One region of the Parageobacillus sp. KH3-4 genome, then DNA from elsewhere that is predicted to be linked to it. Evidence: riboswitches for the same ligand, from Rfam matches in the RefSeq annotation. Region 1 holds a riboswitch; the other holds the start of a gene.
What was found. Region 1 has a riboswitch for lysine ahead of MWM02_RS04320 (aspartate kinase). Riboswitches for the same ligand answer to the same signal wherever they lie in the genome.

Region 1 (8,373 bases):
CCCCTCTACTTCATGGCGACGCACTTGTTCATCAAGCGCGTATAGTATTTGCTGCCCCGTCGTCGCTCCTGCGTATGCAGTGCGGTGATGCTGCGTTCCACCAAAGCGCCGGAAATCAAGCAACCCTTCAGGAGTACGGTTAAACATGACTCCCATGCGGTCAAGCATATAAATGATACCCGGAGCCGCCTCGCACATCGCTTTTACCGGAGGCTGGTTTGCTAAAAAGTCGCCGCCATATACGGTATCGTCAAAATGTTCCCAAGGAGAATCGCCTTCCCCTTTCGTGTTAACCGCGCCGTTAATCCCACCTTGCGCACAGACAGAGTGAGACCGCTTTACAGGCACAAGAGAAAATAACTCAACAGGCACGCCTGCTTCCGCGATTTTAATCGTTGCCATTAGTCCAGCTAGACCGCCACCAACTACGATGATTTTTCCTTTTTTCATTGCTACTCACTCCCTAAAAGATTGCTAGTATTAAGCAAATGCTAAGATGGCACGAATGCCGACGATGGAAAGCGCGACAAAAATGATCATTGTCACGTATGTAAAAACTTGTTGTGAACGAGGAGACACCGTTAACCCCCAGCTTACACAGAAGGACCATAAACCGTTTGCAAAATGGAACACCGTTGATAAAATTCCGACAATATAAAATGTAAGCATAGCCGGATTATCGACGATATTCGCCATCATTTCATAATTTACGTCCGCTCCAAATGCGGCTTGCACTCGAGTTTCATATACATGCCATGTCACAAAAATTAATGTGATGATTCCGGTGATTCGCTGCAACATAAACATCCAGTTACGGAAGTACCCGTAACGCCCCACGTTAAATTTCGCCGTAAAAGCGATATAAAGCCCATAAATGGCGTGGAACAACAACGGAAGAAAAATGACGAATATTTCTAAAAAATAACGAAACGGTAAATTCTCCATAAAGGAAGCAGCGCGGTTAAACGCTTCCGGTCCTCTTGTCGCAAAATGGTTTACGACTAAATGTTGCACTAAAAAGATCCCCACTGGAATGACTCCCAACAGTGAATGGAGCCGACGGTAATAAAACTCGCGATTTCCTGCCATTATGTAAACCCCCTTTAAATAGTAACAACGATGAAAATAGTGCTCCCCATCCACAAAGAACATTAATGATTAATAGAGTTTGTAACTGCTTCCATTCCCATTAATCATTGTGTCACATTCATTGTACTCCCACATTGCACAAAGCGTCAAGAAAACAAAGTCACAAAATGTTCAAACGTTTGAATATTAAAACAACATCTAAAAATCATCAGAAAGATAATGCATGCTCCCCTGCGTTTCGTTATAATGTTGATAGATAGAAAGAGGGGAAGCATGTGAAACTACCATCACTAGAAGAACAATATAAGGCATTAGAAGACATTCATATTTCCGCATTTGGCTCTGAACTAATTCGACAAATTCTTCTTCCTGAATTGCTCGGGAAAGAAACAGCAAACATTTTATACTGGGCTGGTAAAAGCTTGGCGCGCCGCTATCCGCTAGAAACAATGCCCGATATTATCGCATTTTTTGAAAAGGCCGGATGGGGAGCACTTTCCATTGTCGAAGAGCGCAGCGACGAGTTGCATGTCGAATTGACAGGCCCGATCATTACCGCGCGGTTCGCTCTTCACGAAAATTGTACGTTCCAGCTGGAAGCGGGCTTTCTCGCCCAGCAAATCGAGCACCAAAAGCGCCGCGTTGCCGAAGCGTTCGAACAGCAAAAGAAACGGGTTAATAAAGTACTAATCATTATTAAATGGGATCGCAAAGATGAAATAAATGGCTAAGAAGCCTGCGCAGCGCAGGCTTCTGTCATTTTGCGTGCGCCTCTTTCGCTTCATCGGCGAGTTCGAACGCTTCATGAAGCGCTTCAACTGCTCGTACCATGTTTTCTTCGTCAATCACTGTGGAAATTTTAATTTCCGATGTGCTGACCATTTTTATTTCAATTCCTCTATTCGCCAAAATTTTAAACATTTTCGCGGCTACTCCCGGATTGGAAATCATGCCGGAGCCGACGATCGACACTTTGGCCAAACCGCTTTCGTATTGCACGTTCGCTCCTTCCAAAGATTGCAATACTTGAAGCGCTTCTGGTAGGTCTTGAGTGTGAATCGAAAAAGAAACGGACGCTTCTTCTGAGTTAGTGGCGCTCTGAATAATGATATCTACATTGATGCCGCGATTGGCAAGCGCTGTAAAAATAGTCGGCAATGTATATAAACTATTTTGGATTCCATATACTGTCACTTTCGTTACTTGATCTTCAAACGCGATTCCTCGCACGATTAAATGCTGTTCCATTGAAACTTCCTCCCTTACGATCGTTCCGCTTTCGTTTTCCATGCTCGAACGCACTTCGAGCGGCACTTCATAATTTTTCGCGAATTCAACGGCGCGCGGATGCAGCACTCCCGCCCCTAAGTTGGCTAACTCAAGCATTTCATCATAAGAAATCTCTTTTATTTTTCTTGCCGTTTTTACATAACGCGGATCTGTCGTAAACACGCCGGTTACGTCCGTATAAATATCGCACTTGTCTGCTTTTAGCGCTGCCGCCAGCGCCACCGCCGTCGTATCGGAGCCGCCGCGTCCGAGCGTGGTAATTTCCCCTGTTTCCGTCACCCCTTGAAATCCCGCAACGATCACAATCGCTCCTTCATCGAGATGGCGGCGGATTCTCGCCGTGTCAATGTTCATAATGCGGGCATTGCCATGCATTTCTTCCGTCGTAATTCCCGCTTGCCATCCCGTTAACGAAACGGCCTTGTATCCTTTTTCATAAAGCGCCATTGCAAGCAGCGCAATGCTCACTTGTTCTCCCGTCGAAAGAAGCATATCCATTTCGCGCTTGTTCGGATGATGGGAAATTTGTTTCGCTAAGTTGACAAGTTCATCGGTTGTTTTTCCCATCGCTGAAACAACGACGACGACTTGATTTCCCTTTTTTGCTTCCTCAACGACCCGATTCGCCACATGTTGAATTCTTTCGATCGAACCAACAGACGTTCCGCCAAATTTTTGTACAATAATTCCCACTCTGTCTCACCCTTTTACCTATGAATGTCGCTTATTGCTTGCAAATAAAAACAGCAATGAGAGAAATCCCATTGCTGTGCATCACGAAACGAAAAAATCGAATTCGCCCCGCACAGTGAGATAGCTCTCCAAGATGAAACCCATCTTGACAGTCCTACATTTCTTAAACGCAGGACCAGCGGAAAAAGCAATGAGACTTTTTCCACTTCGGCGAAGCTCCCCTTTCCACATCCATCTTCGGAACTCATTTTCCTCCGAATGTGTACTCTTGAAGTTCGCGCCTCTATCTTCACTTCGGCGTTTGGAAGCGTATAAATATAAAATTTATTGCAATCATATCAAACTTTTATGTCGTTGACAATATTATTCTCGCAATTTCTCATAAATTTTTTCGGCGACGGAGCGCGGAATGTTCGCTTTTTGCAATTCTTCCACCGTCGCTTCCTTCATGTTTTTAATGGACCCGAAATGCTTTAACAACGCTTTTTTCCGCTTTTCCCCAACGCCAGGGATGTCATCCAGCAAAGAGCGCAACATCGTTTTTCCGCGCGTTTGCCGATGAAATGTCACCGCAAACCGATGCACCTCATCTTGAATGCGTTGCAATAAATAAAACTCTTGACTGTTTCGCTCTAATGGAACGATTTGCGGCGGATCGCCCATGATTAACTCGGATGTGCGGTGCTTATCATCTTTTGCAAGCCCGGCAAGCGGAATATCAAGCCCTAATTCGTTTTCAAGCACATCCCTTACCGCAGCTAAATGTCCTTTTCCGCCGTCAATAATAATTAAATCGGGAAGCGGAAGCTTTTCTTTCAGCACACGCGTATAGCGCCTCCGCACCACCTCGCGCATCGATCCATAGTCATCCGGTCCCTCCACCGTTTTGACTTTGTATTTGCGGTACTCTTTTTTCTCCGGTTTTCCATCGATAAACACGACCATTGCCGAAACAGGATCGGTGCCATGAATGTTGGAGTTATCAAACGCCTCAATGCGATGCGGCGTCGGAATCCCCAACATTTTTCCTAAGTTTTCGACCGCTTTGATCGTCCGTTCTTCGTCCCGCTCGATTAAGTAAAATTTTTCTTTTAAAGCAATTGCCGCGTTTTTGCTCGCCAAATCGACAAGTTCCTTTTTCTTTCCTCTTTTCGGCTGAACGACCGTTACTTCCAGTAACTGCTCGGCAAGCTCCCCGTCAATGTCGACAGGCAAAATGACTTCTTTCGGCTTAAAGTGGTTCGCTTTTGCATAAAATTGTCCTAAAAATGTGAGGAGCTCTTCATCCGGGTCTTGATACATCGGAAACATCGATACATCGCGCTCAATCAGTTTTCCTTGACGAATGAAAAATACTTGCACACACATCCAGCCTTTGTCATACGCATAGCCGAACACATCGCGATCAACGAAATCATTGATGACCATCTTTTGTTTTTCCATCGTCGCTTCAATATGGGCGATTTGATCGCGGTATTCTTTCGCCCTTTCAAATTCGAGCGCTTCGGCCGCTTTCCTCATCTTTTCCGCAAGCTCTTCTTTCACTTCTTTATACCCGCCGTTTAAAAAGCGGACAATTTGCTCAACGATTTCTTTATTTTGCTGTTCGGACACCGGATGCACGCACGGCGCAAGACATTGCCCCATGTGATAATATAAACAGACGCGGTTCGGCATAGTCGAACATTTGCGCAGCGGATAAATGCGATCTAACAGTTTCTTCGTTTCGTTTGCCGCCTGCACGTTCGGATACGGTCCGAAATATTTTCCACCGTCTTTTTTCACTTTTCGTGTAATGATTAGGCGAGGATGCTTTTCGGCGGTAATCTTGATAAACGGATAGCTTTTGTCATCCTTAAGCATCACGTTATATTTCGGATCATACTTTTTGATTAAGTTCATTTCTAAAATAAGCGCTTCGACATTCGAAGAAGTGACGATATATTCAAAATCGGCAATTTCGTTGACGAGCCGCTGCGTTTTTCCGTCATGCGTGCCGGTAAAATACGAACGCACGCGGTTTTTCAGCACTTTTGCTTTGCCGACGTATATGACGGTGCCATTTTTATCTTTCATCAAGTAACATCCCGGCTGCTCCGGGAGCACGGCTAATTTTTCTTTTAAGTGATCATGCATCATAACCACTCCATTACATTAATTCAGCCATTCATACAGCGTAATGTTTCCGTACACCGGATCTGACAGTGTGCTGGAACGATACGTTTTCACTTTCCGCACATGACGAGAAAGGGAAACCCCTTGCTTTTGAAATCCTTTGACCACATGATCAGTCATATAAATTTTAACATGCCGATAGTTCGCCTTGTCCTGTAAAAAAAATGAAAAGTGCAGCACATCTTTATGCGGAAAATCCACATCGAGGTATTGGAGCACACGCGTTTCTTCCCATGTATACAAAACGAATTTCTCTTTGCTTTTTTGTAAATCATACGCTAACTGGTACGTTGCTGGCAACTGTAGCGCTTGTTCGCGCAGATGCCATGTTCCCGTTACGAATTGCACAGCTAACACAGCCACTGCGATACTCCAACGATACATAGACATATGATTGCGGATATAGCATGTCCATCCGTAAAATAAAACGAGATGAATAAGGGGGAGAATGTGCCGCGGCTTCTCAATGTTTTGGGCAAATAGCGCCCAAAGAAAATACGCAAATCCGGAAACGAGAAGCCAGCGGGGAAACATGGATTTCCTCATCCGCCATATCGCCGCCCATGCCACGATATACAAAAAAAGCAGGATCACGTTTTGGCTTGCTATTCCTGTCCATAAAATATTATAAAACAAAAAATGAATCACTCGCTCCCATAACGGCTGTATGTCACTTGCTGCCGTCCCCCCCCATTCCTCGAAATGGCCGCCCGTAAACGAGAGAGCCAGCTTGAAAAAGGAATGGAAGCTTCCTTCCGCCACCGCGACCGCAGCTATCCAAATAAATTGGAAAAAGGCCGCTGCTGTCAAAAAGCACCCGAGTCGGCCGACACTGCGATGTTTTTTCCAATCTTCATACCATAAGCATAAGATCGCGACCGCAAATGGAGCATACGACAAGCGGATTCCCATCAATAAGCTAAAAAAGGCAAGCGGAAGAAGCTGCATCCACCATGCATCGCGTTTTCTCGCCAATTCGATGGACCAAAAATACCACCACAGCACCGCCAGCGCCGCCCCGTCCGACATCGGCTGGCCCGCAATGACCATCACATAGCTTGCCGATTGGATAAGCGCGCTAATGAACAATGACATGGGAGTCGGGAAATGATTTTTTAACAGGAGAACGATCGGGATCGTTGCCGAAAACAAAGCAATGACATTAAAGATGGATAGCGCTTTGGCCGGATTGTCAACAAACACATGAATAAATATGCCGCCCAACACGAAATATGGATACCCCGGAAAATGCGGCTGCATCGCCAATAAATCATAACGGTCTAATGCCAAGGCAAAATCGACTTGATCCCATGTCGCCGCGTAAGGGCTGGCGTAACGAATTTCCGCAAGCAGCAGGCTAAATAAAATACATAAACTGAAATACGACAAAAGCCGGTTATTTCCTAAATGTTTCAGCATTTTTCTCCCCTTTTTCTCCGCAGCGCGATTTCGCCAAAAAGATGAAAAAGCACAAGGCTAAGCCTTGCACTTTTTACATCACCCTTTTCTCTTTTGGTTCAAGCGCTTGAACGGCTGTTTTTGTTTGCACCGCATTTTTTTTATTCGTATTGCGGCTCGTCACTAATACATAAACGACGACAAAATATCCAATATAAGCGATGATTTCTTCAAGCGACGGCATGGACGAATAGCCGAAGAGCGCTTTCAAAAACACGCCGACCTCTCCTGAAAAGACAGGCGCAACGCCGTGATCGCGGAGATAATGTTCATAATCAATCGGATGTTCCGGAAGCAGCCATGTTAAATCATAAACGTGCGGCATCACGCTGCCGATGATGTTTAAATCTTGAAGCATCGAAATGCCTTGGACAAGTAAGCCCGCGGCAATCAAAACGATGAACGCTCCCGTTACTTTAAAGAACGTCTTTAGCGGAATGCGCATCGTTCCTTTGAAAAAAAGATAGCTGACGATCACCGCAATCGCAATTCCCGTCGCCGCTCCCCATCCTTGCATCGCCGCACCGATGTTGCCGTGCGTAATCGCGGCAAAGAAAAAGACCGTTTCGACTCCTTCGCGGAGCACGACCAAAAACGAATGAATGACCATGCCGATGACATTGCCCGTAGTAATAAATTGATCCATTTTTCCTTCGACGCTTTTTTTCATATCGCGGCTATGCTCGGCCATCCAAAAGACCATTTGCGTCAACAAAACTGCGGAAACAAACATAATGCCGATCTTTAAATACGCTTCGCTTCCCATCGCGGCAAAACCGGTGAACACAACTTGGAAAAGAATCGCGACCCCAACGCTCGCCAAAATCGCCAATCCTGCGCCGAGCCACACGTATTTCGTATATTCTTGATGGTCGACGCGTTTTAAATAGGATGTAATAATGCCGACAATCAGCAGCGCCTCGAGCGCTTCGCGGAACGTAATCAGCAGCGCTTGAACTTCCATTGCATATGTCCCCCTTTGTTTTCATCCGTCAAGTCCGCTTGCGACGCCATGAATACACGACAACCCCGGCAATCACAACAAGAAGAATCGCAATCGGAATCCAGTTTTTTAATTTCGATAAGTCCGTCCATTCTTTTTTCTGCACTTCTTGTGGCTTTTCCGTTGCACTCTCCGAAAAATGTCCCACCTTCAAACTTTTCAACCCAAATTGCTTTTGCAGCGACGTTAAAATTGTTTCTTTGCTTTTCTTAAATTGCTCAATGTTTGCTTTTTTTTCGCCGACACCAAACAATCCAGGATTTCCCAGCGACTGCAGCGCTTTATTGAATTCGTCTCTTAGCCGTTTATCAAGTGCTGCATCTTTGCCTTGTACAATCGGGGAAAGCGCTTCGTATGTAGCAAACGCCTTCGCTAATAACCGTTTGCTCGTATCATACTGCTCAAAATTTTTCTCGATATTTTCCAACCGGCGTGCGATATTTAAAACAAGAATTTTTTCCATATTTTTTAAAACAGCTTCTTTATCTTTTTTGTCGATCGCCGATAACACTGCTTGCGAAGGCTCCGTTCCCATATGCATATCTATTTCCTCTTTTACCGTTTCGAAAATTTTGCGCGCCTCCGCAAAGTTTGGCGGCTGCTCGTTTAACTTTTCCGCCATTTGTTTATAAACTTCTGCCACTTTTTCTTCATTCGGATCACCG
Region 2 (8,373 bases), 710 kb from region 1:
AGCTATTTGCCTTGCATCCATTTTTGCACTTAGGGATGGAGGATTAATCGTATTTTGCCAAGCAGCGACAGCATTGTTTTGTTCATTAAAGCGATATCCCGGTTCACTAGCTACCAACCCATCCGGCGCCACGAGCGATACTTTCGGGAATTGCGGCGGAGCAACGAGTTTGTTGACGCCGACAACACCAGGGGTCGGGTCCACCTTTGCAAAAAACTCCGACGGTTTTTCGTTCCCGTTCGGCTTATAGCGAAATTTTGGATTAGCGGCATTTTGCAGTATCGTTCCAATATATACTTCTTTGTCCACTCCAAATAACGCTTCGCTAAGCTCCGATTGCGCAAGAGAATCGGCATTTTGTGCGTGAACGTTGTTGCTAAACGTAGCAAGCCCGCGGAACGGCCCTGCTGTCGCGAACCCGCTCCATCCGTACGGATGATCTCCTAATGTAAATGAATCCGGTATTTGCGACGGATTTGCTTTCATATCGATAGTGGAATCGAAATTCCCACGCGGCCAACTCGCAAAAATGCGGTCTACCTCTTTTTCAAGCAATTGCGGATCAGGAAGTGACGACTTTCTTCCTTTTGAATCCATCACTGTCCGATCCATAGAACGAATATAGCTCTTCAGCGATTTTATATCCGCATGCGTAAAATAAGCAGCTGAATTGGTGGCTAACGCCATGAGCAGCCCAGCATTTAAATCATTGTTAGGGGCTCCTTCTACCACCTTCTTCGTTTTTGGATCCACCGTCGCATGGCACGCCGCACAACTAATGCCAATGCGAAGCTTACCATGATCCCAAACAACCGGCATCCCTAACGGCAAATACGATCCTTTAGGAACATCGATGCCTGTGTCAATTTTCTCCCCTTTTTTATACGTTCGGTCACCAATGGTCACATCTTCTGCCAGCTCCACTTGCAAATTTGTCGTTCCCTTTCCTTTTAAAGAAATAACCGCCTTGGCGATATTCGCCATCGTTAACGGTCCGTTCACCATCCCCATAATATCCGTCAAAAACACCTCATTGCCAAATGTTTCTTTATAAAACACTTCTCGCCCTAATTGAAGCAGCTTTTCATCGACAACAATAGCGCCGTGTTTGGCAGAAACAGGCGTTTTTGAACGATCGGCAAATGATTTTCCCGCTTTTCCCGTTTCCGCGCCAATCCATTCCCCCCAAATATCCGTGCCTGTTTGATGATTCGCTTCATACTTTACTACATCGTCTTTTTCAGGCAAAAGGGCATATTCGGCATTACTGTTGAAAAAAAACCCTCCTCCAATGAACAACAAAAGGAAAATGATAATAAGGATATACATTTTGCGCATTCCATTTCACCTTCCATTGAAAATTGCAGCACGCATAGTGTACCCCCCTTCACCAGAAACAAACCATCTTCTTACAGCAAAGAGCTTTTGTTTTCTCACTTATTCATAACATCCGATTGCTAAATTTTTTAAATTTTATTAAAATAATATATAAAAATATTTTGAAAAAGCATTTTGTGTATATTTTGTACAAAAATAAAAATCATTAATTCATATATCTTCTTTAAATAAAAATTTAGAATTATATATTTATATATAATTTTATTGACATATAAATATTTTGTTAATTAAAATAAACAATATCATGATAAACTAAGGAGGAAATATAATGAGTGCACTACCGGAAACAAAGACGTTGGAAAATCCACGCCCAAAAACGAAACATCCTCCCGGGCTTTATTTATTGTTTTTTACAGAACTTTGGGAACGATTTAGTTATTACGGAATGAGAGCGATTCTTGTTCTTTATTTGACGACAGAACTTATCAGCGGCGGATTAGGAATAAAACCGAGCGTCGCGATGACGATTTATGGAATTTTTACTGGCGCGGTTTATTTCACTCCGCTTTTCGGAGGTTATTTATCTGACCGGTTTTTAGGCAGAAGATTGGCGATTACCATCGGCGGTACCACGATGGCGCTTGGTAACTTCGTCTTGTTTGCCGTCAACAATCAGATAGGGCTATATATCGGATTAATTTTATTAATTATTGGCAACGGCTTTTTTAAACCCAATATTTCCACGCTTGTCGGAGAACTTTACGCCCCGAACGACAAACGAAAAGACTCCGCATTTACCATTTTCTATATGGGAATTAACATTGGGGCGCTATTTGCACCGCTTGTATGCGGATTTTTAGCGGAAAAATATTTCGCAACGAACATCAACGGCGTCATCCATTACGGATTTAAGTACGGATTTTTGGCCGCAGCGATCGGCATGATTATTGGCCAATTCATTTTCAATCTATTTGGCAACCGCTATTTAGGGGATATCGGCAAACAACCTACCGGCGCGCCAGCTAAACAAAACAAAGAAACAGAATCAAAAGCAAAAACTCCTTTAACGAAACAAGAAAAACAAAACGTCGCCGTCATTTTTATTTTAACGTGCTTTGTTATTTTCTTCTGGGCTGGATTTGAACAAGCAGGAAGTTCATTAACGTTATATACGGACAAATTCGTGGATAAATCGATCGGCGGCTGGACGATGCCTACTTCTTGGTTCCAATCATTAAACCCATTCTTTATCATCGTGTTGGCACCAATCGTTTCGCTAATTTGGACAAAGCTTTCGAATTCTAAACGCGGCGACTTGCCAATTCCAGCAAAAATGGGGCTCGGGATGATTTTGCTTGGCCTTGGCTTTGCCGTATTAATTCCGGCCGTATTACAAACAGGAAGCGACGAACAACACATCGTCACAAAAGCGAATTTATTGTTCATTATTTTCACATATTTTTTGCACACACTCGGCGAACTTTGCTTATCGCCGGTTGGATTGTCGATGGTAAGTAAACTTGCTCCTGCTCGGCTAGCGTCAGTGTTAATGGGCGTATGGCTAGCGGGAACTGGTGTCGCTCAGTTGCTGGCTGGTCAATTAGCAGCATTTACACAATCTTTAGGCTATTTGGAAATTTTCAGCGTAATTAGCGGTGTGACAATTGGATTGGGCCTTATTTTGCTGTTGTTTACGAAAAAACTTGTGCGAATGATGAATTAAAAAGCTGGATCCCTTCGCTGGGCCAGCTTTTTTTACAATATTTCTCATTTATATAGATTCTTCTGCCGCGCATACTATGTCACGGAAGGTGGTGAAAACGCATGAAAGCAATGGGAACTCATGAAATGTTAGAACTTCATGAGCTGCTTGCATTCAAAAATGTCTGTTTTGCAAAAAATACCGCCATGCAAGGAATGGCATCCGATCCGCAACTGAAATCGCTCATCCAGCAAGATATCCAAAAAACGCAACAACAAATTCGCGATTTGCAAAACCTTTTATCTTAAAATGAAACGAGAGGTGAAACAAGATGCAAAACACGATGACACAAACAAACGTTCTTAACGACCAAATGATCGCGACAGACTTTTTAATCGGCGCCAAAAACGCCATTAAAAGCTATGCGATGGCAATCGCCGAATCGGCCACGCCAGAAGTGCGCAGCACACTAAAACAGCACTTGAACGACGCGATCGAGCTGCATGAGCAAATTAGCCAATATATGATCAACAAAGGGTATTACCATCCGGCAAACGTCCAAGAACAATTGCGCATCGATATGCAAGCGGCACGACAAGCGTTGCAAACAAGCAACACACGATAAATACGGAATAAAAATGGGATTCAGCCGCCAAAGCCGAGTCCCATTTTCCTCCTTTCCCGACCTTCGTTCGCCGCATGATTATCATGAAATGTTAGGCAACATCTGAACTTGCCCCACTGGCAATATGCATGGGATCACATCATGTTGTGTCTCCACCCTCTTGGCCTTGTTAACACCGTCGTCACGATCCCGACTACCGTTACGACAATAAACGAATAAAGAAACGAAGTCGAATCAATGACGAAACTCCCCACCGCAATAATAATGGCATCCATTATAAAAATAACAATCCCGACGTTCCAGTTCGTCATTCTCGCAATAAATTGTGCCAATAAATCCGTCCCTCCCGTGCTCGTCTCTTCGCGCAGCATCATGCCGATTCCAATCCCAACAAAAATTCCACCAATAACGGAGCTCACGATGGGATCCAGCGTAGCTGCGCCGCGCAATGCAGAAAAGATATCGATCATCAAAGAAGAAAACAGCAAACCATGAAGGCTATTGTAAAAAAACGGCCGATAATAAAACCAGGCAATAATGTAAAGAGGAACGCTTAACAAAATAATCGTCAGCCCTGCTTTTACATGCCAAATATATTTGACGATCAAACCAATTCCAATGATTCCGCCGTCTAACAAATGGTGGGGGACTAAAAAAACATTAATGCCGATGGCAAGGAACATGCTGCCGATCATAATAATAGCGACTTTTTTTACCATGAAAGCGACACCTCGCTTTTTTGCAAAACCTTTTTCAACAAGAAATTAGCACACCGCAGAAAAACATCGATATTCTATATATATGGCGTCGCTGCAAAAGACTTGTCTTTTACGCAAATGAAACTTGGACATCACCCTTCTTGAGAATATAATCAATTTTCCGACTGCCACCGCTTAGATGCAACATGCGAAAAACGATTTAAATAAAAATGAAAAAGAGGGACATTAAGACGCCTTATGCATTTTCTATTGCTATTATTGGAATAATAGATTAATATATTAACATAATAGAATAATATGCCGCTCATTCGACCAATGAAGTAGAGGCCGCGGCTTTTATGAGTACGGCAAACGAGACGCAGAGCACGTCAAAGACTTTGCCGGAAAGGAAAAGCCGCCGAAGCTTGGGCATTTGCTCTCTGAATGCCTAGGCTGGGGTTGTCGCCGAACAGGGGCAACACTGTCATGCCTGCCATTATACGGGCATGGAGCGCTATCTTCATGGGAGAGTTGATGTCCGCAGGTATCGCTGCCGTCGAATCTCCTTCGACGGCATTTTCATTTATGACTTTTCCATAAATTTTTGATTTTCTACCGGAATATCTATATAGTAAAAAGGAGCTGATATTAAAATGAAAACATCTGCAAAAATGTCCCCCCGCACCGTCTCCGTTTCTGCGGATGGGCTGCGGAGAAAGCTAAAAACGCGGCACTTAACGATGATTTCCCTCGGTGGAACAATCGGCACAGGCTTGTTTTTAGCAAGCGGCGGAGCGGTGCATACAGCGGGGCCCGGTGGAGCGCTTGTCGCGTATATCGCCATCGGCACTATGGTATATTTTTTAATGACAAGCCTTGCAGAAATGGCTGCATACATGCCAGTTTCCGGATCGTTCAGCACATATGCAACAAAATTTGTCGATCCCGCGTTAGGGTTCGCATTAGGTTGGAATTATTGGTATAACTGGGCGATCACGATCGCCGCAGAACTATCTGCCGTAACGATGATCATGAAATTTTGGTTTCCGCATAGCCCGTCGCTGTTATGGAGCGCGCTTTGTTTGGCAATTATGTTTCTTTTAAACTACTTGTCCGTCAAGGGGTTTGGCGAAGCAGAATATTGGTTTTCCTTCATTAAAGTAGCCACCGTCATCTTGTTTTTAATTGTCAGCTTTCTTATGATTGTCGGGATCATGGGCGGCGAAGCGGTTGGCTTTAAAAACTTTACCATCGGAGATGCCCCGTTTCACGGCGGTTTTATGGCAATGTTAGGAATTTTTATGGCAGCTGGATTTTCTTTTCAAGGAACGGAATTGCTAGGAGTCGCCGCTGGAGAAACTGAAGATCCAAAGCGTAGCATTCCCCGCGCCATTCGCCGGGTGTTTTGGCGCATTTTGCTATTCTATGTATTAGCGATTCTGGCCATCGGCTTGTTAATCCCTTATACAGATGAAAGACTTGCCAATGGCGATGTTACGGTTAGTCCGTTTACACTTGTATTCGATAAAGCAGGAATCGCCTTTGCCGCTTCGGTAATGAACGCGGTCATTTTAACCGCCGTATTATCGGCAGGCAACTCCGGGATGTACGCATCCACTCGCATGCTTTGGGATTTAGCCCGCGAAGGAAAAGCTCCAAAATTTCTGGCGAAGCTGGATAAACGCGGAGTTCCGGTCAATGCGCTGATTGTCACTTCCTCATTAGGGACGCTTGCCTTTTTGGCATCTCTCTTTGGAGACGGCGTTGTTTATACATGGTTGCTGAACGCTTCCGGAATGTCAGGGTTCATTGCATGGCTCGGCATTGCCATCAGCCATTATCGGTTCCGTAAAGCGTATATCGCACAAGGGAAAAATTTGGACGATTTACCATATAAAGCGAAGTGGTTCCCATTCGGCCCTATGTTTGCATTTGTCGTTTGTCTCATTGTGATTTTAGGGCAAAACTATCAGGCATTTATTGGCGGAACCATTGATTGGTATGGCGTTCTTGTTTCGTATATCGGCCTGCCGCTCTTTATTATCGTCTGGCTTGGATATAAGTTTGTGAAAAAAACGAAAATCGTTCCATTGCATGAGTGTGACCTGGAACAAAAATAAGGACTTAGCAGTACGTGCCAAGTCCTTATTTTTGTGCTTTTTGCTCTTCGTCATCGATAATTCCTCTTGTCGCATTCTTAAATTCACGCAGCGTTTTTCCAGCCGCTTGTCCCAATTCCGGCAGCTTTTTCGGGCCGAAAATGAGCAACGCGAAAAAGACGATAAGGGCGATTTCTCCAAATCCGATGTTCATACGATTCACTCCATATGTTTATTCATTTTTTTTTTATTATATCATATGTGAGCCAAAAGCACCATCGCATAGGATTATTCTTCTTGCAGAAGGCGAACCGGTACTTCCATTTCTTTCTCCGGATGATTTTTCATATAAACGCGCGCCATTTCTCGCTCCTCGTCCACGTGTTGAATCATTACTTGTTGCCCCTCGTAGGTCACCGGCACGATTTTTCCCGATTCAGCAATTTGTTTTGCACGTATGACTTCCATGATGAACATTCCCTCCCTTCTTATCGGCATTGCCTCGATCTTCCGCTAACGCACTTTCCTTCCGAAAACGCTTCATCTTGGCATATAAGTTGCTCTATTTGTTCAGCGTCCCCCTCTTTTCCTTTCCTATATAACTAGGCCATATCAGTCGTTTCCAGTTCGTTTTCTTTTATCATTTAAAATTTCACACCTTTCCAAAAAATGATATACTATTGACCCCTCGAAAAAGAAGAAGTATCATTCGAATTGGTATAGAAAGAAGGGAGGAAGACACTATGAGCGAGCGCGATTATTACTTTGACAACGCCAAATTCGTATTAATGCTCCTCGTCGTGTTTGGTCACTTTCTCCGCCCGTATATCGATGATGTGCTATGGGTGCATAGCTTATATATTTGGATCTTCTTTTTCCACATGCCGGCGTTTATCTTTATCTCAGGTTATTTCGCAAAAAAATTTCATGAGAAAGGATATTTAAAAAAAATAACAAAGAAATTATTGCTTCCTTATCTTATTTTTCAACTGTTGTATTCGGTTTACTATTACTTTTTATACCAAAAAGATTCCATTGAATTCGATTTGTTCACTCCGCAATGGAGTTTATGGTTTTTAATTAGCTTATTCAGTTGGAACCTGCTATTATGGATCTTTGCGAAAATTCCAAAACCTGTTTCGCTATCGCTTTCCCTTCTCTTGGGAGTGGGAGCGGGTATGATCGATGCGGAAAAATGGCTAAGCATATCGCGCACTTTTACGTTTTTTCCGTTTTTTTTATTAGGATTTTTCCTGCATAAACATGATATCGAACGGTTATTTGCATGGCGCCTGCGCTTATTTTCGTTTTTCGCATTAGCCGGAATGTTCATGATGATTCATTTTGGTTTTCCCGATTTGCCGCAGGAATGGCTATACGGCTCCAAATCATACGATACGCTCGGCGTACCAGAGGAAAAAGGAATTTTTGGACGGCTGGTTATTTATGGCGCAAGCACGTTAATGATGCTCTGTTTTCTTGCGCTTGTTCCAAACCGCCGTTTCTCTTTTTCGGTATTAGGCGCAAGAACCTTTTATATTTATATATTGCACGGGTTTATTTTAAAATATTTGCATGAAACAAAATTTCCGGATTTTATTATGAGTATTCACGGTTATCCGCTATTGCTAGGATTATCCGTCATTGTTGTGCTTGTGCTTGGAAGCGAGCCGATCGCCCGCATCATGCAATCGCTTTTAGAATGGCGATTCCCAAAAAAGAAACAGGCTGTTTCATAAACATGGCAAAAAAGAAGGTGCCCAACATGCGGCACCTTTTATTTATTATTAAACACCGTTTGCACGAGCTGTTTTGTTGCTAGCAGCGGCGAAGGGGCGGCAGCAATCGCGCTGATGACGGAAACGCCGTCTGCTCCGGCGTTCATCACTTCGCCGGCATTTTCCGCAGTAA

Region 2: another riboswitch for lysine. It lies ahead of MWM02_RS08100 (amino acid permease); the one in region 1 lies ahead of MWM02_RS04320 (aspartate kinase).

The regions. Positions count from the first base shown of each region.
Region 1 is NZ_AP025627.1:843,625-851,997, reverse strand. Features, by position in the region: gene sdhA (succinate dehydrogenase flavoprotein subunit) at 1-450, opposite strand, end outside; gene MWM02_RS04330 (succinate dehydrogenase cytochrome b558 subunit) at 481-1,089, opposite strand; gene MWM02_RS04325 (YslB family protein) at 1,365-1,820, shown strand; gene MWM02_RS04320 (aspartate kinase) at 1,846-3,072, opposite strand; lysine riboswitch at 3,186-3,366, opposite strand; gene uvrC (excinuclease ABC subunit UvrC) at 3,436-5,208, opposite strand; gene MWM02_RS04310 (nucleoporin-interacting protein) at 5,227-6,663, opposite strand; gene MWM02_RS04305 (FTR1 family iron permease) at 6,740-7,669, opposite strand; gene MWM02_RS04300 (hypothetical protein) at 7,698-8,373, opposite strand, start outside.
Region 2 is NZ_AP025627.1:1,549,777-1,558,149, reverse strand. Features, by position in the region: gene MWM02_RS08125 (hypothetical protein) at 1-1,338, opposite strand, end outside; gene MWM02_RS08120 (peptide MFS transporter) at 1,667-3,061, shown strand; gene MWM02_RS08115 (DUF892 family protein) at 3,163-3,348, shown strand; gene MWM02_RS08110 (spore coat protein) at 3,372-3,665, shown strand; gene MWM02_RS08105 (YitT family protein) at 3,800-4,384, opposite strand; lysine riboswitch at 4,698-4,888, shown strand; gene MWM02_RS08100 (amino acid permease) at 5,017-6,483, shown strand; gene MWM02_RS08095 (twin-arginine translocase TatA/TatE family subunit) at 6,509-6,676, opposite strand; gene MWM02_RS08090 (H-type small acid-soluble spore protein) at 6,751-6,930, opposite strand; gene MWM02_RS08085 (acyltransferase family protein) at 7,206-8,201, shown strand; gene thiE (thiamine phosphate synthase) at 8,240-8,373, opposite strand, start outside.